DNA from 3 places in the Citrobacter meridianamericanus genome. Region 2 is predicted to be linked to each of the others. Evidence: predicted binding sites of a transcription regulator. Region 2 holds the regulator's gene; each other region holds the start of a gene.
The links. The regulator PurR, encoded in region 2, represses purine synthesis genes. The targets are predictions, from matches to a motif close to CANGCAAACGTTTGCNTG.
Positions count from the first base shown of each region.

Region 1: the regulator PurR is predicted to act here: its motif matches at 5,788-5,805, upstream of pyrC (dihydroorotase).
Region 3: the regulator PurR is predicted to act here: its motif matches at 6,026-6,043, upstream of cvpA (colicin V production protein).

Region 1 is NZ_CP101036.1:3,261,965-3,272,571, reverse strand. Features, by position in the region: gene NMD08_RS16130 (rhodanese-related sulfurtransferase) at 1-814, shown strand, start outside; gene NMD08_RS16125 (YceI family protein) at 861-1,436, opposite strand; gene NMD08_RS16120 (cytochrome b) at 1,438-2,004, opposite strand; gene NMD08_RS16115 (YceO family protein) at 2,265-2,378, opposite strand; gene solA (N-methyl-L-tryptophan oxidase) at 2,431-3,549, opposite strand; gene bssS (biofilm formation regulator BssS) at 3,789-4,043, opposite strand; gene dinI (DNA damage-inducible protein I) at 4,382-4,627, opposite strand; gene pyrC (dihydroorotase) at 4,693-5,739, opposite strand; gene NMD08_RS16090 (hypothetical protein) at 6,004-6,234, shown strand; gene NMD08_RS16085 (hypothetical protein) at 6,258-6,677, shown strand; gene NMD08_RS16080 (DUF6708 domain-containing protein) at 6,713-6,943, shown strand; gene NMD08_RS16075 (hypothetical protein) at 7,014-7,973, shown strand; gene NMD08_RS16070 (lipoprotein) at 8,123-8,683, opposite strand; gene mdtH (multidrug efflux MFS transporter MdtH) at 8,798-10,006, opposite strand; gene rimJ (ribosomal protein S5-alanine N-acetyltransferase) at 10,266-10,607, shown strand, end outside.
Region 2 is NZ_CP101036.1:2,953,661-2,964,267, reverse strand. Features, by position in the region: gene mdtK (multidrug efflux MATE transporter MdtK) at 1-1,235, opposite strand, end outside; gene NMD08_RS14525 (riboflavin synthase) at 1,453-2,100, shown strand; gene cfa (cyclopropane fatty acyl phospholipid synthase) at 2,136-3,284, opposite strand; gene punC (purine nucleoside transporter PunC) at 3,575-4,780, opposite strand; gene punR (DNA-binding transcriptional activator PunR) at 4,894-5,826, shown strand; gene purR (HTH-type transcriptional repressor PurR) at 5,823-6,848, opposite strand; gene cydH (cytochrome bd-I accessory subunit CydH) at 7,146-7,235, shown strand; gene NMD08_RS14495 (MFS transporter) at 7,411-8,580, shown strand; gene sodB (superoxide dismutase [Fe]) at 8,620-9,201, opposite strand; gene NMD08_RS14485 (C40 family peptidase) at 9,329-10,159, opposite strand; gene grxD (monothiol glutaredoxin 4) at 10,494-10,607, shown strand, end outside.
Region 3 is NZ_CP101036.1:1,763,749-1,774,355, reverse strand. Features, by position in the region: gene NMD08_RS08450 (APC family permease) at 1-762, opposite strand, end outside; gene NMD08_RS08445 (alanine racemase) at 857-2,254, opposite strand; gene NMD08_RS08440 (sigma-54-dependent Fis family transcriptional regulator) at 2,468-3,895, shown strand; gene purF (amidophosphoribosyltransferase) at 3,931-5,448, opposite strand; gene cvpA (colicin V production protein) at 5,482-5,970, opposite strand; gene dedD (cell division protein DedD) at 6,191-6,853, opposite strand; gene folC (bifunctional tetrahydrofolate synthase/dihydrofolate synthase) at 6,843-8,111, opposite strand; gene accD (acetyl-CoA carboxylase, carboxyltransferase subunit beta) at 8,304-9,218, opposite strand; gene NMD08_RS08410 (DedA family protein) at 9,368-10,027, opposite strand; gene truA (tRNA pseudouridine(38-40) synthase TruA) at 10,052-10,607, opposite strand, start outside.

The sequences.
Region 1 (10,607 bases), 310 kb from region 2:
CCAGCAACTGTATGCGTTTGACCCCGCATTAAACGGATTACGTCTGAATATCGCGCTGGATGATGACGGGAAATCTTTCTGGGTGCTACGTATGAAAGTGCGCGAACGCATTGTGGCGGATGGGATTGACGATCCGAACTTTGATGCCAGCAACGTGGGTGATTACCTGAAGGCGGCGGAAGTGAATGCCATGCTGGACGATCCTGACGCGGTATTTATTGATATGCGTAATCACTATGAATATGAGGTGGGCCATTTCGAGAATGCGCTGGAGATCCCGGCAGACACGTTCCGCGATCAGTTACCGAAAGCGGTTGAAATGATGCAGGAGCATAAAGATAAAAAAATCGTTATGTACTGCACGGGCGGCATACGTTGTGAGAAGGCCAGTGCCTGGATGAAACACAATGGATTTAGTAAAGTCTGGCACATTGAAGGCGGTATTATTGAATATGCCCGCAAGGCGCGAGAACAGGGACTTCCGGTGCGCTTCGTGGGTAAAAACTTTGTTTTTGACGAGCGGATGGGCGAAAGGATCTCTGAAGATGTTATTGCGCATTGCCATCAGTGTGGAACCGCCTGCGACAGCCATACAAATTGCAAAAATGACGGCTGCCATCTGCTGTTTATCCAGTGTCAGTCCTGTGCGCAGAAGTTTAAAGGCTGCTGTAGCGAGCAGTGTTGCGAAGAGAGTGAGTTGCCGGAAGAGGAGCAACGCCGTCGTCGCGCGGGGCGTGAAAGTGGCAACAAAATCTTTAATAAGTCACGCGGTCGCCTGAATACCAAACTGGGGATTCCGGATCCTGCGCAATAGTCGCTATGCCGGATGGTGGCTTGAGCCCCATCCGGCCATTCACACGTTACTTCTGTTGCACACCTTCCACTGAGATGATCAGATCGACCTCCTGAGACGCGGGGCCGAGATCGGTGGTGATGTTGAAGTCTTTTAACTTAATTTTCCCTTGTGCTTCAAAACCAGCGCGCGTGCCGCCCCACGGATCGCCGCCCTGACCAATTAGTTTTGCGTCCAGCGTAACGGGCTTGGTAACGCCGTTCAGGGTCAGATTACCCGTGATATCAAGGTCGTTTCCTTCTTTTTTCACGCTGGTGGAGTTAAAGGTCGCTTGTGGGAATTTAGCAACGTTAAGGAAGTCTGCGCTGCGCAGATGCTTATCGCGTTCGGCGTGATTGGTGTCAACGCTATTGGTGTTGATGGTCACGTTTACCTTATCGGCTGCGGGGTTTTTCTCATCAAAGGTAAACGTACCGTCGAAATCTTTAAATGTGCCGTACAGCCAACTGTAACCCAGATGCTGAATACGGAAATTAACAAAGGCATGCTGTCCTTCTTTGTCAATTTTGTAATCTGCCGCCACGGCCGACCCGGTGGTGAATAACAGAGAGGCGAGTGTAAGTCCCAGCAGGTTTTTTTTCATTTTAAGCTCCATAGTCAGATGACGATTTTCCCAACATGCGATTGAGGGTATCGTCGTTATCGATAAAGTGATGTTTCAGCGCCATCACGCCGTGCAGAAGCGATAAAATCACTACGCTCCACGCAAGCCACAGATGCAGGCTACCGGCGAGGTCGGCCTGAGCGCCCGCATTAGCAAGGGTCGCAGGAATATCGAACCAGCCAAATACGCTTATCGCTTTGCCATCAGCGGTGGAAATCAAATATCCGCTAATGACAATAGAAAACAGCAAGGTGTATAGCGCGAGGTGACCCAGAGCCGCAGCGATGCGAGTAAAACGGGAATAGTTTGCCAACGCAGGAGGCGGTGGTGAGATCCACCGCCAGACAACGCGAATAACCAGCCCTAACATGAGCAGAACGCCGATGCTTTTATGCAGTTCTGGGGCCTGGTGATACCAGCCGTCGTAATAGCTGAGTGTGACCATCCACAAGCCCAGCGCAAACATGCCATATACAGCAATCGCAATCAGCCAGTGTAATGCGGCAGACACCACGCCATAGCGCTGAGGACTATTATTGAATTGCATAATCACACCATTAGATATTTCAGAAGTGAATGAAAATGGCGCGGAAAAGACATTAATGCAACTAATAAATAACAATGATGATGATATTTATTTTTAATTCAATAAAATTGATTGAATTATTAAGTAATCATCAAGGAATCAGAGGGTGGCGGAAGTTAAGGCTTAATTTGACGGGGTTGGAGTTGTTTCCATTATTCAGTTAATTGCAATGAATTTTAAGTTAATATCAGTTTGTGTCAATTATTGTCAGCGCAACAAGATTAAAAAAACATAATATATATCACATCCATGATTGCCAGCAGCGACCATAAAATAATGTAGAGCATAAGGTGCTCGCGAATATTATTAACCAGATAGTGAAAGATGCGACGCATCAACGTTATTCCTGTCATTAAAAATGGCCTCATCAACGAGGCCATCCATTTATTATCGCTTAAAGCGGCTCAACCTGAAGGGAGTCAGGTCAAAGTCAGACGGTTTATTCTGGGCGAAGTCTGCCGCAATCTCTCCCAGTACGGAGGCAAACTTAAAGCCATGTCCGCTTAGTCCGGTAACGATCAGCGTGTTGTCATGCTCCGGTAGAGTATCAATAATGAAGTCTTCATCCGGTGAGTTATCATAGGTGCAGGACGCACCGTGCAGGCAGCAGCCAACGCCTGGCAGAATTGTGCGCAGGAATGGGAAGGCTTCAGAACCGTCGCTGGCGACAGCGGCAAACGGCTTACGTTCATCTGCAGAATGAATTACCTGTCCGCCATTGTGCTTACCAATTTTTAGCTCATCGTTTTCTGCCGGGAAACCGTAGTATTGATCGCCATTTGGCAGTTCGCCGGTGAAAGCAGGGAAGTTATTCTTAACGCTGTAGCGCCCATCAGCCTGATACCAGGCGAACACTTTACGTACCGGTTGTATTGGTAGTTCAGGCACCAATGCCTGCACCCAGGTTCCGGCGCAAATCACCGCTTTTTGCGCGTGATAGTCACCGTCGGCGGTTTCTACCGTCACGCCATCATCACTGTGGTGAATTGCGCTGACCGGGCATTTAAATAGCTGCGCACAACCGGCTTCTTCTGCCAGGCGGATCCAGGTTTTAATCGCTAATTCACTGCGTAAAAAACCTGACTCGGCTTCAAACAGGCCGATATAGTTTTCAGGTACGCGAATCTCTGGCCAGCGAGCCATGATGGCTTCTGCATCCAGTTGTTCAACATTGAGTTGCCACTGTTTTGAACTTTGCGCCGCGGTTGCTAAGAAGGTGGAATCTGCCGGACCGAGATTGATAACACCGGAGCGAACAAAAATTGGCTCTTCATTTTGGGTGGACAGTTCATCCCATAATGTTTGCGCACGCAGCACCAGCGGAACGTATTTTTCACCTTCGCCATAAGCATGACGAATTAATCGAGTGTCGCCGTGGTGGCTGCCCTGCTGATGCGGGGGCATATGCGCATCGATCATCAGTACCTTCAGACCGGCGCGAGTGGCATAGTATCCGGCTGCGGCACCCACGGAACCGCTGCCAATAATGATTAAGTCGTATTTCATCCGCTTCTCTCTGCAATCGCGATAGTATACCTTAAATAATTCGAGTTGCAGGAAGGCGGCGACACAGCGAATCCCCGGGAGCGTACATAAGTACGTGACTGGGGTGAGCGAGGAAAGCCAACGCACATGCAACTTGAAGTATGACAGGTATAGCAGAGTAAATAACTGACCCGGAATATTCAACCTGGAAATAAGAAAGGCACCGATAAGGTGCCTTTTGATGGTTGGATGTATCAGGTTTAATGTCGCTGATACTCATTTACCTGGTAATCGCCGGATTCAATTTTAGCGATTCCTGCTTCTAATATCGAAATAAATTGCCTGGCAACATCAGTGGTTAACCAGAGCGTTTGACCAACTTCAGTCCCATCCGGGTCCGGGCGATTCGGGGTCTGGTAGTGCAAACGCAGCATCAGCGCATCATAGCTATCAACAGTGCTGATGTCCCATCCTACAAGTGGATGAGTCTGAATGACTTCATTATTCTTTTCCATCATGCCCCCTAATTCGTGTTACTAGACAACGGTTTTCGAGGTTCAATGCGTTTTTTCTGAAGCAACTTCAGTATATCAATAAATAAGGGTATTCATTGAAAATTTAAAGAGGGCAGTGCATAAATTTTTTGTTTTCAGCGTTTTCTGACTAAGAAACCAACATGTTATTCATTTTTTTTAGCATGTTGCACAATTATTTTGGTGTTGTGGTTAAAATATGACCAGGAATTAATTATTAAATTAAAAGTTCGTTGTAAGGAATGCGCGATTGATTAAAAGATAGTGCGTATAAAAAAGCCGGGGCGACCCGGCAAAAAAACATCACTGCATATCATTATTTATTCGTTGATGAACCAGTCATCTGCGCTTTCCCATGTCTCCTGCAGGATCTCGCTGATGCGTTCTTTGTCCTCTTTTGTCGCGCCAATGACCGACAGATTGTTTGCGCCAGCATAACGGACGGTAACATTATCTTCGTTATCCGGAAAATGATGATGAATACGACGGGAGAGTTCGCCCGCCAGTGCGTCAATTGCACCGGCAGGTAAAGGTGAAGTTTTAGCAATAGTGACTTCAATACGCATAGTAGCCCCCTGTGGAATATACTGTTTATTTATACAGTTATCCGCAGCAATTGGCTACACTTTTTTTAGCTTTTTACTGACCAGCGTACCGTTTCGCCACCCAGGAAAGGCACCAGCGTATCGTCTTTCAGCGCAATGCTCTCCGGAACCCGGTGTTCGAGGCGTTCCAGCTCAATAAAGCTCTCGTTCACCGGTAAGCCGTAGAACTGCGGGCCATTGAGTGAGCAGAAGGCTTCGAAATGCGCCAGCGCGTTCATCTCTTCAAACACGGTGGCATAGCTGCCCAGCGCGGTCGGGGCGTTAAAACACCCGGCACAGCCGCAACTGGATTCTTTACGATGACGCGCATGCGGCGCTGAGTCGGTACCAAGGAACGCACGGCTAAATCCGCTGGCGACCAGTTCACGCAGCGCCTGTTGATGGACGTTACGTTTAAGGATTGGCAGACAGTACAGGTGCGGGCGAATCCCGCCGACCAGCATGTGGTTGCGGTTAAACATCAGATGCTGTGGCGTAATGGTCGCCGCCAGAAGCTCGTTACCGTCCCGCACGTATTCGGCAGCATCTTTAGTGGTGATATGTTCAAACACCACTTTCAGCGCAGTCAAACGCTGACGCAGCGGTTCCATCACCGTTTCAATAAAACGCGCTTCACGATCGAAAATATCGATATCCGCATGCGTCACTTCACCATGCACCAGCAGCGGCATACCTAATTTTTCCATCCGTTCCAGCACCGGCATGATGGCATCAACAGAGGTTACGCCATGCGTTGAGTTGGTGGTGGCATTGGCCGGATAGAGTTTTGCGGCGGTGAAAACACCCTCGTTAAATCCACGTTCCAGCTCGTTGGGGTCCAGCGTATCCGTTAAGTAGCAGGTCATTAATGGCGTGAAATCGTGTCCGACAGGTACCGCGTCCAGAATGCGCTGGCGGTAAGCGATAGCCGCGTCAACCGTGGTGACGGGCGGAGCCAGGTTCGGCATCACAATGGCGCGACCATAGACTTCACTGGTATAAGGCACGACAGTTTTTAACATGTCGCCGTCGCGAAAGTGAAGATGCCAGTCGTCTGGGCGGCGGATCTTTAAAACCTGGGATGGTGCAGTCATCAATATGCTCCGGCTGAGGATAGTCTTTTTTGCCGGAAACAAAGGATAAGCGGAAACGTTTTCGTTTGCACGTAAAAAAGTCTCGGTACCAGATAGAAATAACGGCTGTGTTTAGTGCCTCTTGCTCTTGTTGTTGTGCGTAAATTTTTTTATTATCAAGTGTAATTATATGCATGATAATAATTAATTACATAACAAATAATTTTGGCTTAAGTATTAATTTACGTTATGCCCGAATTGAAACGCGAATGCACAGGAGGTGCTATGAAGATCTGTCGTCCGTTGTGGACAAAAGGAATCCTCCTTTCTCCCCAGTACTTCCAGCAGCAAACGTTGATTAACTCCCTCGATGATGAAGGTATTTCCCGGATAGGCGTTATGCATCCATGGGGCGTCTGGTGCGCAGAGTTTGACGCGCAGGCTCTTATCCAGGGGCGGGTGAAACCCGTGCCTACTGGAAAAATAAATACAATCCGCAAGATGGCCTGTCATTAACGGTTAATATCAAGGGGTGAAGTATGGCTAATCAGAAATCAGGGAATAAAGCGCAGCGTCGTGCATCAGTATCCTCCGGCGGAACAACTAAACAGTGCCAGAGCGCTGATACGATGCCAGGAGAACATCCTGGAAACCCTTTCTATCGCCGCTCCGTGCTGAGCCCGCAGGCGGAAAGATGGCAGGCGGATCTGCCGGTTCAGTGGCTGGAGCATGGTGTGGAGCCCAATGCTATCTGGCTGAATGAAAAGAATGACATCTGGCTGGAAATTCCCCGTTATGAAAATCAGATTTCATGGAGCGGAGGTGATACTTTTGCCTTTCTCTTAGTGCCGTTTATTTTTTTCTTTTCAATTAGCCCTATATTATTTTGGTGGGATATAAGAATTTTTCTAGTCTCAATGATGGGTGTAGTCTTTTTCCTCTCTTTTTTAAACTTTTAATCAGAATGACCTATCACACGCCCCGTGGTACCCCTGTGCGTTTAAACCGGAAACGGCAGAAAATCTATATTTATGAACACCGGCGCAGCAGCTGGAACCCGTGGACAGAATGGCCGGTGGAGATCCGCGAGTTGTGGTGCTACTGCTGCCGCTATATGCAGTACCAGCCGGTACCAGAGGAAGCGCGGTTTGCGGAGCATCCCCAGCAGTGGGGACATATTCACTGGCCGGAAGAGATGGACACTGAATCCCGCACGGCGCCGTGAGTGACGCCAGACTGTAAGCCCGTTTTTACCGTATTTTGCCGTTCCCGTTTCCCTTTAGCGATTATAAATCATGCCCGTTAAATTAAAGCTGATCCCTCCTGCGGCTCAGAAACCCGATTTTCCGATCGGTAGCCGTTGGTTCAAAAGCCTTGCGGGATTACTGATTCCTGGCTTCGGTTGGGGCTATTTTACCGGAATGTCATTTGACGCACCGGCATTCTGGATAATAGCGGTCGTGCTGCCATTTATCGTTTGGCTAACCGCAATCTGGTTGCGCATGATGATTTATCTTCCGGCATTAATTCAGGCTAACGCCTGGAATAAACGAAGGGAAGAACTGTTGTTAAGTGAAATTCGACGTGGGCGGCGCGCGTTACAGATATTACACAGTACATTTATCACCGCGCATATCGAGCCTGAACAGACGAATATCTCATCAGTGGGGGTGTTGACCCAGAATAAACAAATCTTGCATATGCAGCCTTCATGGCACGGCAATAACAGTTATCGTCTAAGTAGGCTGCCAATCCAGAGCGGAATGACGCGAGATGACCTGATTCAGCAAATTTTTAACAGATTAGTCGCAGGAATTGCACGCCATCTTAAGCAACTACCGGAGAATCACCCGGTCGCTCTGCTGTTTGAAGTGAATACGTCATTACCCGCCCAGCGGTTGCATTCTCTCTGGCGTAACGCATGGGAAAACTACGATATACGTCAATGCCTGGAGCCTGTTATTGGGCATGGAGTGAGCGTGGTCGACAACTGGCTGGATGATCGAATCCGCGAAGAGACAGTGCTACTCATTATTGCGTTACAGGTTGATCCCGATAAGCCTGAAGGGACTGGAGAAGCAGCTGTTGCGCTGCTGCTGGGGAATCGCCTGACCCAACATATTCTGACACCACAAGCAGTACTACAACGGGTAGAGGAAAGTTTTACTGAAACGCTGGCAGAGAATATTGCGCAGGCGTTGGATTGGGTACCCGCTCAACCGGCGGATATTCGCGTTGTTTCGCGATCCGGATAGGGAGAAGGGAAACTGGCGGCTAATCGTGAAACGCGCTGCGTTCGATCCTGATGATGCCCGGAAGATCGTACTTGATGGTCACACGATTACTTTACTTGCAGAATAAATGTAATATCGAAAAAAAGGGCGCATCAGCGCCCTCAGTTTTATTAGTCGGTGAACGGGATGATGATTTCGCCCGGTTTGACCTCAATACCTTTCGCCAGTTTTTTCGCCAGCGCTTCACCCTGGCTGCTGTCTTCCTTCAGAATGTACGCTGGCTGCTGGTTGAAATAGTTACGCAGCGATTGATTTAAATAAGGCATCAGCGTTTGCAGTACCGACTGCATTTTTTCCGGCGTGACGGTGGCGTCCACGACCTCCATCTCTTGCAGATAAATCGCGCCTTTTTCTTTATTGAAAACCGGTAAGGCTTTGAGCTTTAGCTTCATGGTCGCTTTCTGACTGCCAAACAGGGAGTTCATATCCAGGTTTGCGTCGCCGGTCAGGGTTACTTTGTTAGGCTCTTCACGGCCAATCTGGCTGGCGAGATTATTCAGTACGATATGTGCTTCAGCAACGCCGGGCAAACCGATGTCTTTTGAAAAGTTATTATGCTTTGCCAGGGCTTGATTAATTTCTTGCTCGCTAACCGTGTATTGCGTGAGTTGATTACAACCAACCAACAGGCCGCCGACAATCAGTGCAGCGGCAAAAAAAAACTTTTTCATGGGGTTCCTCAACATGATGCATGTGGCGTAATCGTGACACAAAGCATCATCGAGTACCAGCGCCCCGGACGCCAGCAGAAAAAACTGAAAAACGTCTGGACGCTGGTTCGGTTATCAGGCGTCTGGCTCCAGCATACCGCGGGTTGGGCGTTTGAGACTGAATTGCCAGCCCAACGCGAGGAACGTGATGAAGCCGATGATACCGAGCATCATCCAGGGCAGTTCAGGCTGCGCCAGCGCTTTACCCATATCAAACAGCCAGCCGCCGCCGATATAGCCAATTGCGCCGCCGATGGCGAGCCCCAGTCGGCTGAATCCCATGTAGCTTCCGCGGGCCCGGGCATTCGCCAACGAAGCGCTGAGGGTTTCACGCGCCGGTTCGGCGATGATCGAGCCAATATAGAACGTGCAAATCAGAGTGAACAACTGCTGCAGATTCCCGACCAGCCCGATCGGCATCATGCTTAGTGACATCACCAACAGACCAGCCATCAGACGATGCTCAAGGCGGAAGCGTTTTTCACTCCAGCGGGCAATTGGGTACAACAGCGTTAAAGAGAGACACGCCTCGATGGCATACATCCATTTCACGGCGGCCGGTGAGCCAGCGATGTCGTTCACCATGATAGGCAGCATCAACATCACTTGTACGGCCAGCATGTAATAGCCCGCCAGCGTCAGCACGTAGGTGACAAAGCGTTTGTCATGCATCACGTGGCTCATTCCTTCACGCACCGGAATTTTCACTGTCGAGAGCTTCCATGCCGGAAGCAACCACGCGTTAAACGCCGCGCACAGAACGAACAAAATCGCGCCTACGGCGCAAACCAGGCGGAAATCGTATTGCAACAACCAACTGCCGAGCAACGCGCCGACTACGGCTCCGGCGCTATCCTGCATCATCAGAATAGAGAAAAAGCGCCCGCGCTTTTCCGGGCGGATCAGCTTGACTACCAGCGCCGAGCGGGGAGGGTCGAAGAGGGTGCCGCCCAGCCCAGAGAGGAAGCAGGAAAACCACAGTAGCCACGGTTCATGGGCAATACCCATGGTGGCGAACCCGGCAGCGCGCATCAGCATGCCGGTGACGATCATCGGCTTGGCGCCAAAACGGTCGGCAATAGCACCGCCAAAAATACCCAATCCCTGCTGGATAAATTGGCGTAATCCAAGTGCGATACCGACCATCACCGCAGCCCAGCCCATCTGGTCGACGAAACGAATTGAGATCAGCGGGAAAACGACGAAAAAACCCAGCACGACCAGCATATTATCGATGAGAAGGAAGTATTTACCCAGGTTCCTTGCCTGCGAGACTTGCGACATTTCCCCTCCAGGGAAAAACTCGTCACTCTGGATAGAGTTTAAAAGATAAGCACCTCCTATTCTGCGGTGTCGTCATCGCTTTTCCCACCCTTCGCGGGACAATATTTTTTTATCAAAAGTCCGTCTTGATAGAGAGTTTTCATCAAAATGTGTGAATAATTCAAAAAATGGCATTTTGCTCTTTTCACAGGGTGTATTTGCACAGGTATAGTAATGCGAATAGCGTATTGAAGACGTTACGGGAAGGAGTAGGTATAGAATGTTTGGCTATCGCAGTAACGTGCCAAAAGTGCGCTTAACCACGGACCACCTGGTCGTGCGTTTAGTGCATGAGCGTGATGCCTGGCGTCTGGCAGATTATTACGCAGAAAATCGTCATTTCTTAAAACCCTGGGAACCTATTCGCGATGAAAGCCACTGTTATCCGTCCGGCTGGCAGGCGCGTCTCGGTATGATCTCTGAGTTTCATAAACAGGGCACTGCTTATTATTTTGCGCTGCTCGATCCGGAAGAAAAAGAGATTATCGGCGTCGCGAACTTCTCGAACGTGGTGCGGGGGTCTTTTCACGCCTGTTATCTCGGGTACTCTATTGGGCAGAAG
Region 2 (10,607 bases):
ACCAGATCGGTCAGCGCCAGAATATAGCCGCTCGGCAGACCCAGCACCCAGTAGGCCGTAAAGGTAATAAAGAAAATTGAACGGGTATCTTTATAACCACGCAGGATACCGCTGCCAATAACCTGGATAGAGTCAGATATTTGATACACCGCCGCCAGCAACATGAGCTGTGCTGCCAGAGCGACAACTTCCGGGTTATTGTTGTAGAGCAGGGCAATGTGTTCACGGAATGTCACGGTGAAAATCGCCGTTACCACGGCCATGCAGACACCGACGCCCAGACCCGTTCTGGCTGCGGTTTGGGCATCCAGCGTGGAACCCTGACCCAGACGATAACCGACACGAATGGTGACGGCGGCAGCCAGAGACATCGGCAGAACGAACATTAACGAGCTGAAGTTCAACGCGATCTGGTGTCCGGCGACGTCAACAATCCCCAGTGGGGAAACCAGCAACGCGACTACTGCAAACAGCGTCACTTCGAAAAACAACGCCAGCGCGATAGGTAAACCCAATTGCACCAGACGCTTCATTACTGCGGTGTCCGGCTTCTGGAAACCACGCTCATTACGGATGTCGCGCATTGAGCGTGCGCGTTTAATGTAAGACAGCATCGCGATAAACATTACCCAGTAAACCGCTGCCGTAGCGACGCCACAACCCACGCCGCCCAGTTCCGGCATGCCTAAATGCCCATAAATGAAAACGTAGTTAACCGGAATGTTCACCAGCAGCCCGAGAAATCCCATCACCATTGCGGGTTTGGTCTTGGCCAGACCTTCGCACTGGTTACGGGCTACCTGGAAGAACAAATACCCCGGTGCGCCCCACAGCAGCGCGCGAAGATAGCCAACGGCTTTATCCGCCAGAGCCGGGTCGATGTTATGCATGGAGCGAATAATGTAGCCTGCGTTCCATAGCACGATCATAATCAGAACGGAGACGCTACCCGCCAACCAGAATCCCTGACGTATTTGATGGGCAATCCGATCGCGGCGTCCGGAACCATTGAGTTGCGCAATGACCGGCGTCAGAGCCAGTAACAGTCCATGGCCAAACAGAATAGCTGGCAGCCAGATGGACGTTCCAATAGCGACGGCAGCCATGTCCGTGGCGCTGTATCCACCCGCCATGACGGTATCAACGAATCCCATTGCAGTTTGAGCGATTTGCGCAAGAATCACCGGAATTGCCAGAGCTAATAACTGACGCGCTTCACTTACATACTTTTGCACGTGTACACCACTATATTGTTGTTATTTGAGAGACTAAAAAAGCCGCCTTATCTGGCAGCAAGGAGAAAAAGCTGGGGAAATTTCAGTCTATTGTAGCGAGGAATACGTAATTCTCCAGTGAAAAAACAGGCAGTAGCGGCGCATCGCTGGCAACCTGAATTTCCACCTGCTATTGTGCTGTGCAGAGATGTCTTAATTGAGTTCAGGAGTTAGAAGTATGTTTACGGGTATTGTGCAGGGCACCGCGAAATTGGTGTCTATTGATGAAAAACCAAATTTTCGTACGCATGTTGTGGAGTTACCTGAATATATGCTGGATGCGCTTGAGACCGGCGCATCGGTTGCCCACAATGGGTGCTGTCTGACGGTCACCGAAATCAACGGTAACCAGATAAGCTTTGATCTGATGAAAGAAACGTTGCGTATCACAAATCTGGGGGATCTGAAGGTCGGAGATTTGGTCAATGTTGAGCGCGCGGCAAAATTCAGTGATGAAATCGGCGGGCATTTAATGTCGGGCCATATTATGACTACTGCCGAAGTATCGAAAATTCTGACCTCAGAAAACAATCGCCAGGTGTGGTTTAAAGTTCAGGATCCGTCACTGATGAAATATATCCTGTACAAAGGATTTATCGGTATTGACGGCATCAGCCTGACGGTAGGCGAAGTCACACCGACACGCTTTTGCGTGCATTTGATTCCGGAAACCCTGGAGCGTACGACGCTTGGCAAGAAAAAACTGGGTGCGCGGGTCAATATCGAAATCGATCCGCAAACGCAGGCGGTGGTTGATACCGTTGAGCGTGTGCTGGCGGCGCGAGAAAGCGCTATCAGCAACGTCACAGGTGAAGCAGGAGCCTGAGAGTAAAGCCCCCGTTAGCACGGGGGCGATAATAATTAGCGGGGAACGCGTAGGCCGTGTTCAACTCCGCGGGAGAAAACCACCTGCCATAGCTGAATGTCGCGAGCGCGAAATGCGCCTGCGCAAGCGTTCAGGTAATAGCTGAACATCCGTTTAAAGCGCTCGGTGTAATTATCGGCGATTTCAGGCCAGGAACTCATGAAACGTTCGTGCCAGGCCATCAGGGTGGTATCGTAATCCGCACCAAAATTATGCCAGTCTTCCATCACAAAATGCGGCTCGCTGGCGTTGGCAATTTGGCGAACTGACGGTAAACAGCCGTTCGGGAAGATATATTTATTGATCCACGGGTCAACGTTATTGTCGGTTTTATTAGAACCGATGCTATGCAGCAAAAAGAGACCGTCCGGTTTTAAATTGCGATCGACTACGTCAAAATAGGTCGCGTAATTTTTCGGTCCTACATGTTCAAACATGCCGACGGAGACAATGCGATCAAATTTGTCGTTCAGGTCGCGATAATCCTGCAGCAAAATGGTGACATCCAGCCCCGCACAACGCGCTTGCGCCATTTTCTGTTGTTCTGCAGAAATGGTCACGCCTACCACGCTTACGCCATATTGTGATGCCAAAAACTGGGACAAGCCACCCCAGCCGCAGCCTATATCGAGTATCCGCATTCCTGGCTGCAACTGCAGTTTTTCGGCAATCATTTTCAGCTTCGCCTGCTGGGCAGATTCCAGGGTGTCGGCATCTTTCCAGTAGGCGCAGGAATACTGCATATAAGGGTCGAGCATGCGGGAAAAGAGATCGTTGCCTAAATCGTAATGTTCTTTGCCGACAACCCACGCACGTTTTTTGGTCTGCAAATTAAACAGGCGAGCCGCTGCAATTCGCAGTGTATCTTTGAAATGGCGGGGGAGTTGGTTTTCAAGACCGGCGCGCAGGGCTTTACTAAAAAACATGTCCAGCCGGTCGCATTCCCACCAGCCATCCATATAACTTTCACCCAAACCTAACGATCCTTCCTGCAATACGCGCTTGAAAAATCTAGGGTTGTTAACGCGAATATCTGCCGGTGCCGGACCATTAACGGCGATGCCTGCACGGCTTAACAATTCACTGGTGATGCGGTACCAGTTATCATCCGGTACGCTGATGTCTTCTATACACGATGAACTCATAGCTTCTCCATCACTGGTCGGTGATCAGAACCTTAAAACAGCGTAGACGCTTTTTTGGGCTGTGTGAGAAATCTCACGAAATTAATCCGTGAATCTATAATCCGACGTAGAACAGAGGAAGGGAGGAACCCTTGCCGAAAAGACCATCCGTGGGAATACGAGAACGTTCTTGTTCCCGTTACCGCATAAAAATTATCGTTTTTTTAAAAACCGGAAATCAGTATAGGCCTGAATTTTTTATGATTCAACATATAATTGTTAGCGGGCTAATTAATAGCCCGCGGTAATTATTAGTGAGACTCTCCGTGGACAATTTGCACACGGTCGTCTGTTTGAGGGGTGCCAGCTTTCTGTGATTGCATTTTGTACCCTACGGCCGCCAGTAGCACCGTAGTCAGCATCACGCTGGTAGTGGTGAGCAGCGGGGTGGCGATCAGCCAGGAAACCACAAGGCTTGCCAGGAAGCATAAACCCAACTGCAACGTATTCTGCAATGCGGCTGCTCGTCCGGTCGCCTGCGGGAACGGGCGTAATGCCTGAGCGACAACGATAGGGTAGATGGCACCGTTGGCAATCGCCATCACGCAGAATGGGATCAGGATTTCAGCGAGCGCAACATGGTGAATAAAGCCGGTAGCCCAGGTGGCAACGACACTAATCGCATACAGGATGAGTAACCATGGCAGCAGTTGACGACCTTGCCATTTTTGTAACGCAGCGCGACAGCCGTAACCGCCGACTAAGAAGGCAATGGTTTGCGGTACATAGCTCAGGCCAATCACTGCCGGGCTGTAGCCCATTTCGCTGAGGATGAACGGGGAGCCCGTCAGCCATGCGAAGAAGCTCGCGGAACAGGCGGCATAAATCAGTACGTTCCCGCGATAGGTTTTCGAGCGTAGCAGGGTGGCGAATGTCAGTTTATCCTGGCTGTCGTCGCGCGCTTTAGCCGTTGGTTTTAAGCGCAGGGCAGGAAGCATCAGAATTAGGGTTATGGCAAACAGGGTGGCGAAAATGGCCTGCCAGGAAAAATGTACAAGGATCCAACTGCCTAACAACGGCGCCAATGCCGGAGATAATCCGACCAGCGGCATAATGGTGGCAAAGATGCGATTTACTTTTTGTGACGGATAATAATCAGTGACCAGCGCCTGCCAGATTACCGATGCCGCACAGACACCAACGGCTTGAACAAAACGCAGCGCCAGCAGGCCTGTGGCGTTTTCAACCCACAGCATGCCCAGACTACCCAGAGCAAAGATAGATAAACCCAGCAACAAAATAGGTTTGCGGCCGTAGTGGTCGGAAAGTGGCCCCCACAGAAGCTGTGCCACGGCAAAACCGGCTAAGAACAAGCTAAGGCTGGCGCTGACGGCTGATGCAGGCGTTTGCAGATCGGACTGAATTGCGGCGAAGGCGGGCAGATACATATCCGTTGCCAGAAAGCCGAGCACGCTAAGACCCGCCAGCCAGACTAAAAACCCTTTCCCAGGTTGCATCATCATTTCTCTTTTTTTAGCAGTAGAACAATGCCGCTGAGTGTAGTGAGTGTAATTCTTGCTGTGAAACGCTAATATTTGCTTACTGATTTCAAATTTTTTGCAGGCAGAATATGTGGTCGGAATATTCACTTGAAGTGGTTGATGCGGTTGCGCGTAATGGCAGCTTTAGTTCGGCCGCGCAGGAGTTGCACCGTGTACCCTCGGCGGTAAGCTACACCGTACGTCAGCTGGAAGAGTGGCTGGCGGTGCCGCTTTTTGAGCGACGTCATCGGGATGTGGAGTTGACGCCTGCCGGTGCGTGGTTCCTCAAAGAAGGCCGCTCTGTTATCAAAAAAATGCAGATCACCCGCCAGCAATGTCAGCAAATTGCCAACGGCTGGCGCGGACAGCTGGCGATTGCGGTAGATAACATTGTTCGCCCGGATCGCACCCGACAGATGATCGTGGATTTCTATCGTCATTTTGATGATGTGGAACTGTTGGTTTTCCAGGAAGTGTTTAACGGCGTCTGGGATGCGCTGTCCGATGGCCGCGTTGAGCTGGCAATTGGCGCCACGCAGGCGATTCCGGTGGGGGGACGCTATACCTTTCGCGACATGGGAATGCTGAGCTGGAGTTGCGTGGTGGCCAGCCATCATCCGTTGGCGTCAATGCCTGGGCCGCTTAGCGACGACACGTTGCGCAACTGGCCGTCGCTGGTGCGTGAAGATACTTCCCGTACGCTGCCAAAACGCATTACCTGGCTGCTGGATAACCAAAAACGTGTCGTGGTGCCTGACTGGGAATCTTCCGCTACCTGCTTATCCGCAGGGTTGTGTGTTGGCATGGTACCGACGCATTTTGCCAAACCGTGGATCGATAGCGGCAAGTGGGTCGCGCTACAGCTGGAAAATCCATTTCCTGATGCCGCATGCTGTCTGACATGGCAACAGAACGATACGTCACCTGCATTGAGCTGGCTGTTGGACTATTTAGGGGATAGCGAAACGCTGAACAAAGAGTGGCTGCGGGAGCCAGATGAGGCTCCCGCACAACGGTCTTAACGACGGTAATCGCGGAACGGGCCGTCGGCAACGGAGCGACGCTCTACCAGACGCGGATGCACCTCGATAGATTGCGACTCTTCACGTTTATTCACGATACGGTCTAACAGCATATTGAAGGCCGTTTCACCGAGCGAATCTTTAGGCTGGTGAATGGTCGTCAGAGCCGGCGTGAAGAAACGGGCGTTGCGCACGTTGTCGTAGCCGATAAGCGAGATATCCTGCGGTACCCGCAGTCCCATCTCATCAGCGGCGCACAGCGCACCCATCGCCATGATATCGCCACCACAGAAGACGGCGGTCGGACGATGCGGCTGTGACAGAATTTGCTGCATGGCGCGATAGCCGGATTCAGGCTCAAAATCCCCCTGGACAATCCAGTTGTCCGGTACTTTTATCAGCGCTTCTTCCATCGCTTTCATAAAGCCAGCCAGACGCCCGGCTCCGGTGTTACGTTCCATTGGGCCTGGGATCACGCCAATCTCACGATGACCGCGTTCGACCAGATACCGACCCGCCATGTAACCACCTTCGAAGGCATTATCAATGACGGTATCGGTAAAGTCGGCTTTGGCCTCGCCCCAGTCCATGACGACCATCGGGATATGGCGGTATTCTTCGAGCATCGAAAGCAGCGACTCCGGATACTCAGAGCACATCACCAGCAGACCATCAACGCGCTTTTGCGCCATCATCGACAGATAAGCCTGCTGTTTTTCAAGGCTGTTCCATGCGTTACCCAGAATCAGGGTATAGCCTTTCTGGAAACAGTTTTTCTCAACGGCTTCGATAATTTCAGCGAAATAGGCCGCTTCACTGCTGGTGGCCAGCAAGCCAATAGACTTGGTGTGATTCACCTTCAGGCTGCGCGCAACTGCGCTCGGAGAATAGTGCAGCTCTTTGATTGCCGCCCAGACAGCATTACGCGTTTCTTCCGCGACAAAGCGCGTCTTGTTAATCACGTGTGATACGGTTGTAGTGGAAACGTTTGCTCGCTTCGCTACATCTTTAATTGTTGCCATTACATCTCACTCCAGACCATATCCTAAGCTCCTGAGAAAACTCCAGGTAAACGTTTGCCTTCACACACCCTTAGCGCAACGTAAGGGTTGCGGCACGCCGGGAAAACGACACGGAACGTCAGGAAGGGGTCAATGGCCGGTACGCTAATCAAGTAAGCGTGGAATTTTGTCTGATCTTAACGAAAAGGGGAAGAGTTAAAAGCAGTTATCAATATAAATCGTGAGAGATTTTTGCTTTCAAGTGTGTAAAAATGCGCAATATCACTTTTTGTGTGGGAATAAAAAGGAGAAAACTTGATGAGCACCGATCTGAAATTTTCGTTAGTGACTACCATTATTGTTCTGGGTTTGATCGTCGCGGGTGGCCTGACCGCAGCGCTGCATTAATTTCCTCGAGGGAGTTAGCTCTCCCTCACTCTTTCCGCTCGTCTATCTCTTCTATTGTTTGCGAATAAGCAAAAGTCTTTTGCAATTTTGTTAACTTTATTAATTTTGCGATCAATGTCATGCTTTTGACTCTTATTTTATGTCGCGCCACGGCTCGACGTTACGGAGTCGCAATATGAAACTCAATTATCCTTTACTGGCGCTGGCGATCGGAGCGTTTGGCATTGGCACCACCGAATTTTCGCCAATGGGATTATTGCCCGTCATAGCCAAAGGAGTGGATGTTTCGATTCCGGCCGCCGGCATGTTAATCAGCGCGTATGCGGTTGGCGTGATGGTGGGGGCTCCGCTGATGACATTATTATTGTCTCATCGTGCGCGACGTAATGCGTTGATTTTCCTGATGGCGATTTTCACGTTGGGTAATGTCCTCTCGGCGATTTCACCGGATTACTCCACGCTGATGTTATCACGCATTTTGACCAGTCTTAATCACGGGGCATTTTTCGGCCTTGGCTCTGTGGTTGCTGCAAGTGTGGTGCCCAAACATAAACAGGCCAGTGCCGTGGCAACCATGTTTATGGGGTTAACCATTGCCAATATTGGCGGCGTTCCGGCGGCGACCTGGCTTGGTGAAAGCATCGGCTGGCGCATGTCGTTCATGGCAACGGCAGGGCTCGGCGTTATCGCCATGGTCAGTCTGTTCTTCTCATTACCCAAAGGCGGGGCGGGAGAGCGTCCGGATGTCCGCAGCGAACTGGCGGTACTTATGCGTCCTCAGGTGCTGTCGGCTCTGCTGACGACCGTTCTGGGAGCAGGGGCGATGTTCACGCTTTATACCTACATCTCACCGGTGCTGCACACTATCACTCATGCCACACCAGCATTTGTGACCGGTATGCTGGTGCTGATTGGCGTGGGCTTCTCAATCGGTAACTATTTTGGCGGCAAGCTGGCTGACCGTTCAGTCAATGGTACGTTGAAAGGCTTTTTACTGCTGTTAATGGTTATTATGCTGGCCATTCCTTTCCTTGCGCGTAATGAGCCTGGCGCGGCGGTCAGTATGGTGGTCTGGGGTGCGGCGACATTTGCAGTGGTTCCACCGTTGCAGATGCGAGTGATGCGTGTTGCCAGCGAAGCGCCGGGTTTATCATCGTCAGTCAATATTGGCGCATTTAACCTGGGGAATGCACTGGGGGCCGCAGCCGGTGGGGCGGTGATATCCGGTGGCCTGGGTTACAGTTTTGTGCCTGTGATGGGGGCGATTGTGGCAGGGCTTGCGCTGATGCTGGTGTTCATTTCCGCAAGAAGACAGCCTGAAGAGGCTTGCACTACCGCGAATTAATGCAAAAACGCAGAAGGAAGCCCTTCTGCGTTATCTTTTTTATGCTGCGAAGTTCTTCGCAACAAACTCCCAATTCACCAGCGCCCAGAAATGTTCCAGGTAGCCAGGACGAGCATTGCGATAGTCGATGTAGTAGGCGTGTTCCCATACGTCAACGGTCATCAGTGGCGTCGCGTCGGTGGTCAGCGGCGTACCCGCGTTGGAGGTTGAAACGATAGCCAGTTTGCCATCCGTTCCTTTAACCAGCCAGGTCCAGCCAGAACCGAAGTTTTTGATAGCGGCATCGGTGAACTGTGCTTTGAAATCTGCAAAGCTGCCAAAGGAGGCTGCAATGGCTTCGGCCAGTTTACCAGTCGGTTCGCCACCTGCGTTCGGTGCCAGGCAGTTCCAGTAGAAAGTGTGGTTCCAGACCTGGGCTGCGTTATTGAATACACCACCTTCAGAGCTACGAACGATCTCTTCCAGTGATTTACCTTCAAACGCCGTGCCTTTGATCAGGTTATTCAGGTTAGTAACGTAAGTCTGGTGATGTTTGCCATAGTGGTATTCCAGCGTTTCAGCAGAAATGTGCGGGACCAGAGCATCTTTGGCATACGGTAATGCAGGTAATTCGAACGACATTGCTTCTCTCCTTATTATTTATATTGAGTACACACAATAGCCTCATTGTGAGTAAGGATAGGGTAGCAAATTGAAAGGTTATGCAAAAGAAGAACTTACCCTACAGCATGTTCTGTAGGGTAAGTTTTTAGCGAATTGTTTTTGGCGTCATTACCCGGCGAGCGCCCACATAGTGGCGCTGCCAGTAATCTTCGCTCAGCGAGGTGATTTGAATTTCCCGGCCGCTGCGCGGGGACTGAATAAATTTTCCGTTGCCGACATACACACCAACGTGATCGGCTGTTCCGCGACCCTGAGTACGGAAAAAGACCAGATCGCCATTTTTCAGTTCGCCACGTTCAATCGGCGCGGCATCACGTAGATGGTACATTTCGTTCGCAGTACGGGGAATGCGGAATTTCACCAGATCTTTATATGCATAATAGACCAGACCGCTGCAGTCAAACCCGGTTCTTGGCGATGTACCGCCCCAGCGATAAGGCTTGCCTATTTGATTCATCAGCGTGGACATGGCGGTTTTAGTGGCTTTCTGCACTTTGACCTTGTGTGCGTCAGCGAGCGTAGTCGGAGCCGTGGTTTTCACTTTTACACAGCGTGGCTTATGGCCTTTACGCGGCGTGCATTTTTCAGTCCAGGTCACGGCAGCGGTTTGTGCTGCGGCGGTTTTGCCTCGACGGTTTGCAGTTTTAGTCGACTTTGCCGGAGTGGCAGTGCGATTTTTAGAAGAGGAAGCGGTTTTGGTGCTGGTTTTACTGGAGGTCTTTGTCGCCGTTTTCTTGTTGGTCTTTGTTGTTTTTTGGCTGGTTGTTGCGCTTTTCTTTTTATCTACCGTTTTGATGGGGTGGGATTGGGTAGTTGTCGTCCTGGCCTGCTTGGAAGCATGAGCCATAGGCGTAAAGGGCAGTGTAGTAAAAAGTAAAGCACAGAGCGTGATCGAGATTCGGTTTATCCGCGCCACTGAGCAGTCCTCTGGTAAGGCAGGTCTATAGTGCCTGCGTGTGATTTTCAAAACTTGATGATTCTAATCTATAGAAAGAGGGAAAGTTAATAGCTTTTTTTGTTTAAAACTGTGTTTCGTAACCGACCGCAAAAAAAAACAGCAATTAACGTGGGAACAGGTGAAAGGACAATCAAATCCACAGGCTTCAAGGGGATAAATGAGATTATGAATGCAACTTTTAGCGTCAGGGGATAAAATAATAAGGCGTAATGAAAATGTTATTTTCCGTTGCCTGTCTGACCCGTTACAATGTCAGACTACTGCCGTAAAAGAAGTTTAAGGAAGCAAGATAATGAGCACCACTATCGAAAAAATCCAGCGCCAGATCGCTGAAAACCCGATTCTCCTGTACATGAAAGGTTCCCCTAAACTGCCAAGCTGCGGTTTCTCCGCTCAGGCTGTGCAG
Region 3 (10,607 bases), 1.2 Mb from region 2:
CAGTGTGTTCAGCGCCCAGGTACCAACCATGTAAATCCCAACAATAACGGCTGCAGAAACCGCCATCGCGCGCGGGAAATCACGTTGCGGATTGCGCGTACGTCCGGCAATCATTGGCGCGACTTCCAGCCCGGCGAAAGCAAACATCATGCTCGACAGAAAGACGATAGTATCCCAATGGCTCAGATCAGGAACCCAGTTCGCCGCCGTCGCATAATCGGTTTGCATCTTATGCCCGGTCGCCAACCACACAATAGCCAGGATAATCAAAATGGCGGATGGGATGAACACGCCGCACCAGGCGCTGACGCTATTGATAATTTTGGTCCACTCCATGCCGCGAATATTCATTAACGTCAGCAACCAAAAAATCACCGCCGAACCAATACCAATAAAGGCCTTATTCTCTGCGAGGCCCCCGCCTATCATGTACCCCAACGCCGTAAAACCGAACTGAAGCATCAAGGGAAAAAACAACACGCAGGAAAAGAGGAAGCACACCACCACTATCCACGCGATACGTTTCCCAAACGCCTCTTTGATCCAGACGAATATCCCGCCATCTTTCGGCCATCCGGTCGACAGTTCACCGCACACCATCGCCAGAGGGAAGAACAGACAGAATGCGGCGATCACCCACAGCAACATTGCTGAAGCGCCGTAGGGCGCGACATTGGGTATTTGCCGCAAACTCAGAATGGCAATGACATTCATAAAGACAATATCTTTGATGCCAAGTAAGCCAGAACTATTGTTACTCATGGCCATCTCCTGTTATGCACTCAGGGGCATCACTGCCCTCTTCGAATCACCTGACTCACGGACTCCAGCCGCTGCCGGAGTCCCAAAATGAGATTTAATAAATGTCGTACTTGACCATATCTTCGTAACTGTCTTCCCGACGGATTAAGCGGTCTTTACCCTCTTTGTCTATCATCACAACAGCTGAGCGTGGGCGGTTGTTATACACGGTTTGGCTTTCGATGGTATAAGCGCCCGCATCCAGAAACGCGACGATATCGCCGATTTGCGTGTTCTGCGGCATCAGGAACTCTTCCCCCTTCACGCCCATATGGAAATAGTCACCGCCATCACACAGCGGTCCGGCGAGTTTGATCCACGCATCGTGAGCATCGGTCATTCTGGAGACGTTGTAGACGTAGAAGAACCAGTCAAAATGCTGGCTGTCTGACAGCACGCTGTATCCGGCATCAACAAATTTCCATTCAACATGACATTCCACATTGCCGTTCAGGTCGTAGTTCGTTTTACGTTTTTCACAGGCAACTTCGGTTAACAGGACCGCAGCCGAGCCGGTCACTTTACGCCCAGGCTCAATGCAGATCTCCACATCCGTACGCCATTTATGAACTTCACGAATAACCGCATCAGCAAAGTCCTGCGCCGTTATCCCGGCATACATGTTGTCTTTCAGCGGATCACCATTCTCTTCATCATATTTGTAGGGCACAGGGATACCGCCGCCTACGTTGATAAGATCAAATTTAATGCCCAGAACCTCTTCCAGGCGTCGGGATTCATCCACCAGCACTTTTGTCGCTTTGGCAAACGGTTCCGACTCCGGCACCTGGTCGCCCACATGCATGTGCAATCCGCGCAGATGGACATAAGGCATTTCCAAAATCCGCCGACAGGTTTCTTCCGCTTGCTCCAGATCCAGCCCCGATTTAGCGTGAAAAGCCGTCACCAGCTCTGCATGTGTCGCAGAAGGAACGTTGGGTTCCACGCGCACGCAGACATTGGCAACTTTCTTCAATTTACGGGAGATCGCGTCGATATGATCCAGTTCATATAGGCTGTCGACGTTGATCAGGTACAGATCGTTGGCAATGGCATATTCCAGATCTGCAGGTTTTTTCACTACGCCGTTAAAAACGATCTGATCGCCACGAAAGCCAATTTCCAGGCATTTACGCACTTCATACTGCGAATTTGCCTCTGCACAAATTCCTGCGTCACGAATGGCCTGAAGAACGCCCATTACTGAACAGGTTTTAGAAGCAAAAAAAGTTTTAGTGTTTTTGTGGGCAGCGAACGCCTGCTGAATTTCGTTGATATTACGAATGATCTCTGACTCAGAGAACACATAGAACGGGGTAGGATACTTGCGTGCTAACGCATCCAGATCCACGCCTTCAAAACACAAGTGCCCCTCTTTTTGCTGGAAACGGCGATCGTTCTTTATCAGCTGCTCACGTAACTGGTTGTAGTTTTGAATAATCGAATCAGTCATAACATCCTCTGCTTATTTTCATCACAAGAATCCACATTCATTTGATGGATATATAGCAACAGGCATGCCATGTTTTTATTTATTAAAAATCAATACGTTATAAATAATAGCGAATTATATTTTTTGTCACTTAGCATGTTATTCATCAAAACGACGAAAATTCGTCATCTCTATAATGATGCAGTGAAAAACAGGAAAAGAAGGAATCCGGCTATGGCTTCGACCAACAAAGAGCTGGCTGCAGCACTTAAAATATTCTCCCGCTTCTTCGACCTCATCCACCAACCCCTGGCGGTGATCAATGAACGTGGCGAGTATGTCTACTACAACCAGGAAAGCGCGGATCTGGATGGATATAGCATTGAGCAGGCATTAGGAAAACATATGCTGGACGTCTATCCGAGCATGAAAGAGACGCAAAGCACCATGCTTTCATCATTGAAGAAGGGCGTGGAATATATTGGACACTACCAGATTTACTATAACGCACGCGGCCAGGCGGTAGATTATCAACATACCACCGCCCCGCTCTGGTCAAGCGATGGCAGTATGATTGGCGTGATTGAAATTGGCAGGAATATGTCCGGCGTCAGGCGGCTGCAGGAGCAGGTTGTTGAACTAAACCATCTGCTCTATGCCGATCGCCATGAAAAACACCACGCAATCATTACTGAGAATGCGGAAATGCTGCACAACATTGCGAAGGCAAAACGTCTGGCAGCCAGCAATATTCCAGTGACTATCGTTGGCGAAACAGGAACCGGTAAAGAGCTTTTTTCTCGTCTCATCCATCAATGTAGTAAACGCGCTGACAAACCTTTTATTGCCCTGAACTGCGGCGCACTCCCGCCGACGCTCATCGAAAGTACACTTTTTGGTACTGTCCGCGGTGCGTACACCGGAGCAGAAAATAGTCAGGGGTATCTGGAACTGGCCAACGGAGGAACGCTCTTTCTGGATGAACTAAACGCGATGCCCATTGAGATGCAAAGTAAGCTCCTGCGTTTTCTCCAGGATAAAACGTTCTGGCGGCTGGGCGGTCAACAGCAGATCCATTCTGATGTACGTATCGTTGCGGCAATGAATGAAACGCCCGCACGGCTGATTCAAACAGGTAAGCTACGCGCAGATCTGTTTTATCGTCTGAATGTGGGTATGCTCACCCTTCCGCCTTTACGCAAACGTCCGGAAGATATTGCGCTACTGGCTAATTATTTCATCGATAAATACCGTAATGATGTGCCGCAAGATATACATGGTCTGAGCGAAGCCGCACGTATTGCCTTGTTACATCATACCTGGCCCGGCAATGTCAGGATGCTGGAAAATGCCATCGTGCGCAGCATGATTATGCAAGAAAACGACGGAATGCTAAAAAAAATTGTCTTTGAAGAGGAAGAATTAAGCTTAGGGGTTACGGATATCCCAACCGTTGTCAGCCGCCCAGTACGCGCGGAGTCTGAGGGAGATGGCTCCCTTGATGTACAGGTAGCCAGGTTCGAAAAAAGCCTGATTGAAACGGCACTAAATACCTGTCAGGGAAATATTGCCGCTGCGGCACGCAGTCTCAATATTTCTCGAACGACGCTGCAATACAAGGTACAGAAATACGCTATTCGCTTCGGCGTAGTTAGTGACTGATGAAAGCCAGCGACATTTTGCCGCTGGCGATATCATTAACCTTCGTTGTGCATCTCAAGGTTTTCCGCTTCGTTCTGACGCAAAATCGCTTTGGCGTCGTCGTTACGCAGGGAGTCGAGGAAATCGAGATATTGCTGGTCGACATCTTTGGTGACGTACACGCCGTTAAACACTGAACATTCAAACTGCTGAATATCCGGGTTCTCAGCGCGAACGGCTTCAATCAGATCGTTCAGATCCTGGAAGATAAGACCATCTGCGCCAATTATCTGGCGAATCTCGTCCACTTCGCGACCATGTGCAATCAGCTCCGTCGCCGTAGGCATATCAATACCATAAACGTTCGGGAAGCGAATTTCCGGGGCAGCAGAGGCCAGATACACCTTCTTCGCTCCGGCTTCACGCGCCATCTCGATAATCTGTTCAGAGGTGGTACCGCGTACAATAGAGTCATCCACCAGCAGCACGTTTTTATCACGGAATTCCGCACGGTTGGCGTTCAGCTTACGGCGCACGGATTTACGGCGCAGCTGCTGGCCCGGCATGATAAAGGTACGGCCCACGTAGCGGTTTTTCACAAAACCCTGACGGTACGGCTTACCGAGAATGCGGGCAATTTCCAGCGCGATATCGCACGAGGTTTCCGGAATCGGGATCACTACGTCGATGTCCAGATCTTCCCACTCACGAGCAATTTTTTCGCCAAGCTTGGTACCCATGTTTACACGGGCGCTGTAGACGGAAATCTTGTCGATAAAAGAGTCAGGACGTGCAAAGTAAACATACTCGAACAGGCACGGATTGCTGACTGGGTTATCCGCACACTGCCGGGTAAACAGCTGACCTTTTTCGGTGATATAGACCGCTTCGCCAGGAGCTACGTCACGCAGGAATTCAAAGCCCAGCGTATCCAGTGCTACGCTCTCGGAGGCCACCATGTACTCGGTACGACCATCGCCAATATCACGTTTACCCAGCACCAGCGGACGGATGCCGTTCGGATCGCGGAAGGCAACCATACCGTGACCGATAATCATCGCCACGCAGGCATAGGCACCGCGGATCTGGCGGTTGGTTGCCGCAATAGCGGCAAAAATATTATCGGCTTCCAGCGGGTAGTGGCGGAAGTTATCCAGCTCACTGGCGAAAATATTCAGCAGAATTTCTGAATCTGAAGTGGTATTGATGTGGCGGCGCTTTTCTTCAAACAGCTTTTTACGCAGCTCATGCGCGTTGGTCAGGTTGCCATTGTGGGCAAGCGTGATGCCATACGGTGAGTTGACATAGAAAGGTTGAGCCTCGGAGGCGCTGGAGCTGCCAGCCGTTGGGTAACGCACATGACCGATGCCCATGTTGCCCTGCAAACGCTGCATGTGGCGCGCTTCAAAAATGTCGCTCACCATTCCGTTAGCTTTACGCAAGCGGAAGCAGTTGTTGGCATCAATGGTGATGATGCCAGCGGCATCCTGGCCACGATGCTGGAGCACCGTTAACGCGTCATAAATCGACTGGTTTACCGGCATAACACCGGCGATACCGACAATACCGCACATACGTCTTTTCCTCGTTCAGCAACAACCCAAAGTTTATACTTTGGGCAAGAAACTTGACGAGCTTTGCAGATAGTCAAAGAACCATCTGATGATGAAACTGAACTGCGGGATCAGCTGCGACTTACTCCAGTCTTCACTTTTCGACAGACCGGTAAACGTATCGAGAAAGAACAAGATGGCGGCGACAATCAGCGCTCCGCGCAGAGCACCGAAGCAGATCCCCAACACTCTGTCGGTTCCCGACAGACCTGTTTTCTCTACCAGTTGGCCTATCACAAAGTTAACGATAGCGCCGACGATAAGTGTCGCGATGAACAGTATCGCGATAGCAATCCCATTTCGAACCAGTTCGTCTTCAAAGCCCGTAAACCAGACAGACAGGTAAGTGTAGTAATGGCTGGCGACAAAGAAAGCACAACCCCAAGTCACCAACGATAATGCTTCACGAACAAAGCCACGGATCAGGCTAACCAGACAGGAAAAACCAATCACCGCGATAATGGCGTAATCAATCCAGACCATATGTGTCCCACGATTTTACGCCCTGTCGTCCTGTTCGGGGCGCATTCTAACAGAAAAAGAAAACGTTTGCGTAGGGATTTCCTTTCCACGCGTAAATAAAAATGGCGCTGAAAAAATCTTCAACGCCATACCGTTTTATGCCTCTTCGGGCACTGCCGGATAGCGGTGAAAACACCGTATCCGGCCAGAATAAGAGCTGCGCCGTAAATAGCGCAATCCCTTAATTAGGGGTGTACCCCATCACGACGCCACTCAGACCAGAGAGCTTCTGCAGCTCGCCCAGCGAGCTCTTCAGCTTATCTTTGGAGGCGTCCGGCCCGACGAGAATGCGGGTTATTTTACCCTGCACCGGCGTTGACGGGGAAGTATATACCCGGAAGCCCGCGCCACGAAGTTTACCCACGATCTCATTGACCTTATCCGCATTTTTCAGCGCCCCGAGCTGTACGACGTACGCCTTGCCGGTTGGCGCTGGCGGTTCTTCAGCGGCCGGTTTAGGTGCTGGGGCCGGTGCAGGCGTCGGAGCGACGGCAACAGGCTGCGGCTTCGGTTTAGGCTTCGGCTGCTCTACGGGCGCAGGGACAGGATCCAACTCTGCGCTGTTGGCCGTCGTCAAACGTGAAGGATCTAAGGATGGCGCGGCAGCATCACCCGCACGCACCTCTTCTGCCGCCCCTTCCGGCGGCTGGGTCGGCAGCGCCTGCGTTGCCGCAGGCATCATGTCTGGTTCATCGCGATCGCCGGGTTTCGGCACCAGAGGGATCGCCGCAAACTCATCCTGATAATGCTTTTTCTGCCCGTCAAGCAACCCGGGGAGCACAATCACTCCCAGCGCGACCAGCACAATTGTGCCGACTAATCGATTCTGAAACTTACTCGCCACCGCTTCTCCCCACGTCTATTACTTCCATGACATGTGCGACAGTGTGAAACGATCCACACACCAACACGGTATCTTCAGGCTTCGCCTCAGCCAGTGCCGCAGACCATGCCTGCGCCACGCTGTCATAGGCGTTGCCTTTGCCCAGATGCTCCAGCAATTGTTCTGCCGTTGCGCCACGCGGCCCTTCCAGGGGCGCACAGTACCAAACGTCAACCACGCTTTTTAACCAGGCTAACGTACCGGCAATGTCTTTATCATGTAGCATACCGATAACCGCAAGTACACGCCCGCTTTTCACTAACTTTTTCAGACGTCCGGTCAGATATTCCGCCGCATGCGGGTTATGGGCAACATCGAAAATCACTCGCGGCGACTCGCTCACAATCTGGAAGCGTCCGGGCAAAATCGCGTGTTTGATGCCGTCACGAATGGCCTGCTCGCTGACTTTTAGCCCGCTTGCGCGCAGCGCGGCCAGTGCGGTAGCAGCGTTAGGTTGGGGAACCTGTGGCAACGGCAGATGCGCCAACGTTCCGTGATTATCCGTAAACGACCAGTCGTTCTCAGTTACCGCATAGCGCCAGTCCACGCTGCAGCGTTGCAAAATTGCCCCGCACTCTTGCGCGACATCCGCGATGGTGTAAGGCATTTCCGGTTCGCCAACGATAGCCGGTTTCTCTGCGCGGAAAATTCCCGCTTTCTCACGACCAATGCTTTCACGATCCGGGCCCAGCCAGTCGGTATGATCAAGCGCAATACTAGTGATCACAGCCACATCAGCATCAACGATATTGGTGGCATCAAGACGCCCGCCCAGCCCCACTTCCAGAATAACGACATCCAATTGCGCCTGTTTAAACAACCAGAGCGCTGATAGCGTACCGTATTCAAAGTAGGTCAGAGAAATGTCGCCACGCGCGTCTTCGATCTCAGCAAACGATGCGGTATGCGCTGATTCCGACAGTTCACGCCCCTGCACGCGCACGCGTTCCGTGTAGCGCACCAGATGCGGCGAACTGTAGACCCCGACTTTATAGCCTGCTGCGGTCAGCACAGATTCCAGCGTACGACAGGTCGTGCCTTTTCCGTTGGTTCCTGCCACCGTAAACACAAATGGCGCGGGTTTCAACACACCCAGTTTGCGCGCCACCTGGCTTACACGCTCAAGGCCCAGATCGATGGTTTTACTGTGCAGGTTTTCCAGATAAGAAAGCCACGACGCCAGGGGCGACGCGGCTTGAGGAATACGTTTATTGTCCATGATGCCTGTAATTTTATTACGTAGAAAAAAGCAAAAGGCAGCGCCAGTTGGCCCTGCCCTTTTTTACTCGTCGTCCTTCAAGCTGCAGGTGTATTGGCTGCTCTCGCTCACCCGAATCACTTGCCTGCGCAAGCTCATCGGGGTTCACTCTCTTGCCGCCTTCCTGCAACTCGAAATCCATAGAGTAAGTTATCAGGCCTCTGATTCCTGATCGGGTACCGGAGGTACCACCTCGCCTTCACGCGGCTCATCCGGATTCGGCGCAGGAAGATTCATCAGCTTCGCCAGAATGCTTGCCAGTTTCAGGCGCATTTCCGGACGGCGGACAATCATATCGATAGCGCCTTTTTCAATCAGGAACTCGCTGCGCTGGAATCCCGGCGGCAGTTTCTCACGTACGGTTTGCTCGATAACACGCGGACCCGCAAAACCAATCAGTGCTTTCGGTTCGGCAATATTGAGATCGCCCAGCATTGCGAAGCTTGCGGAAACACCGCCCATCGTTGGGTCGGTCAGTACAGAAATATACGGTAAACCGCGTTCCTGCATTTTCGCCAGCGCGGCAGAGGTTTTTGCCATCTGCATCAGAGACATCAGTGCTTCCTGCATACGCGCCCCGCCAGAAGCGGAGAAGCAGATCAGCGGACAGTTATCTTCCAGCGCCTGTTCGACGGCACGGACAAAACGCGCGCCGACCACAGAGCCCATGGAGCCGCCCATAAACGCGAACTCGAATGCCGCAGCAACGACCGGCATACCATGCAGCGTGCCTTTCATTACCACCAGCGCATCTTTCTCGCCGGTTTCTTTCTGCGCAGAGGCCAGTCTGTCTTTGTACTTTTTGGAGTCACGAAACTTCAGCACATCTTTCGGCTCAAGTTCGCTACCCAGTTCCACAAGAGAACCTTCATCTAACAGGCTATGCAGGCGATTGCGCGCCGACATGCGCATATGATGGTCACACTTCGGACAGACCTCAAGATTACGTTCCAGCTCAGCACGGTATAAAACCTGACCGCAGCTATCACACTTGGTCCACACCCCTTCAGGAATGCTTGCCTTGCGGGTGGGAGTAATGTTGCTTTTAATTCGTTCAATCCAGCTCATTGGTGACCTTTCTGCCTGAACCCTAGTCAGCTTTGTTATAAGGGGCGCATAATGCCATTTTTGCCCCTAACAGACCATGAATGTTGCACATTAAAACATAACAGCCCGAAACTTTGGATAAAAAAGTGGTCGAACCGCTGAGTTACTTTCTATTTTGCAGCCCGTGACGCAGCACGCTTATGGCGAATCACTTCAATTACGCCCGGCAATACGGAAAGGACAATAATCGCCACAATCAGTAATTTCAGGTTTTCCTGAACGATCGGCAGGTCGCCGAACAGATAACCTGCATAGGTAAACAGCAAGACCCACAGCAGCGCGCCTGCGACGTTATACATCGCAAAATGACGGTAGGACATGTGCCCCATACCGGCAACAAACGGCGCAAATGTCCGTACGATGGGTACGAAACGCGCAAGAATAATAGTTTTACCACCATGACGCTCATAGAACGCATGGGTTTTATCCAAATAGCTGCGACGGAAAATTTTGGAGTTCGGGTTGCTAAATAGTTTTTCACCGAACAACCGGCCAATCGTGTAGTTCACCGCATCGCCCACGATCGCCGCCACAATCATCAATACCACCATCAGATGAACATTAAGATCGTTAGTTGGCAGCGCAGAAAGCGCACCAGCAACAAACAGCAGCGAGTCTCCCGGCAGGAACGGCGTCACCACCAGCCCGGTTTCACAGAACAGGATCAGAAACAGAATCGCGTATACCCAGATACCGTATTCCGCGACCAGCTCCGCCAGGTGCACATCAATGTGCAGGATAAAATCAATAAGAAAGTAAATCAGGTCCATAGTTTTGCCTTTATACGACTCAAATTAGTCCGCCAGAAATAGCGGGCCCATAGGCGGTTTTGGCAGGTCGAACCGTTCCGGGTAATCTACTGCAACCAGATACAGTCCTTCCGCTTTCGCCGTTGCCGCTGCCAGCGTTCTGTCCTTCGCCGCTAACAGTTCTGCTATCCAGCTCTCCGGCTGGTTGTGGGCACCTACTTCCATCAGGCTGCCGACAATATTCCTGACCATATGATGTACAAAGGCATTCGCTTTAATATCCACCACCACATATGCACCGAAACGTTCGACGTTAATGTGCATCACGTTACGCCACGGTGTGCGCGACTGGCACTGTACCGCACGGAACGAGGTAAAATCATTTTCGCCAATCAGACACTGGGCTGCACGATGCATACGCTCAGCGTCCAGCGGTTCATAATAATGGGTTACCCCTTTACCCAAAACCGCAGGGCGCAACCGATGATTGTAGATGATGTAGCGATAACGGCGAGCCGTAGCGCTAAATCTGGCATGAAAATCATCAGGTACAGCTTTCACCCAGCGCACGGCGATGTCACCAGGTAAATTCGCATTTACC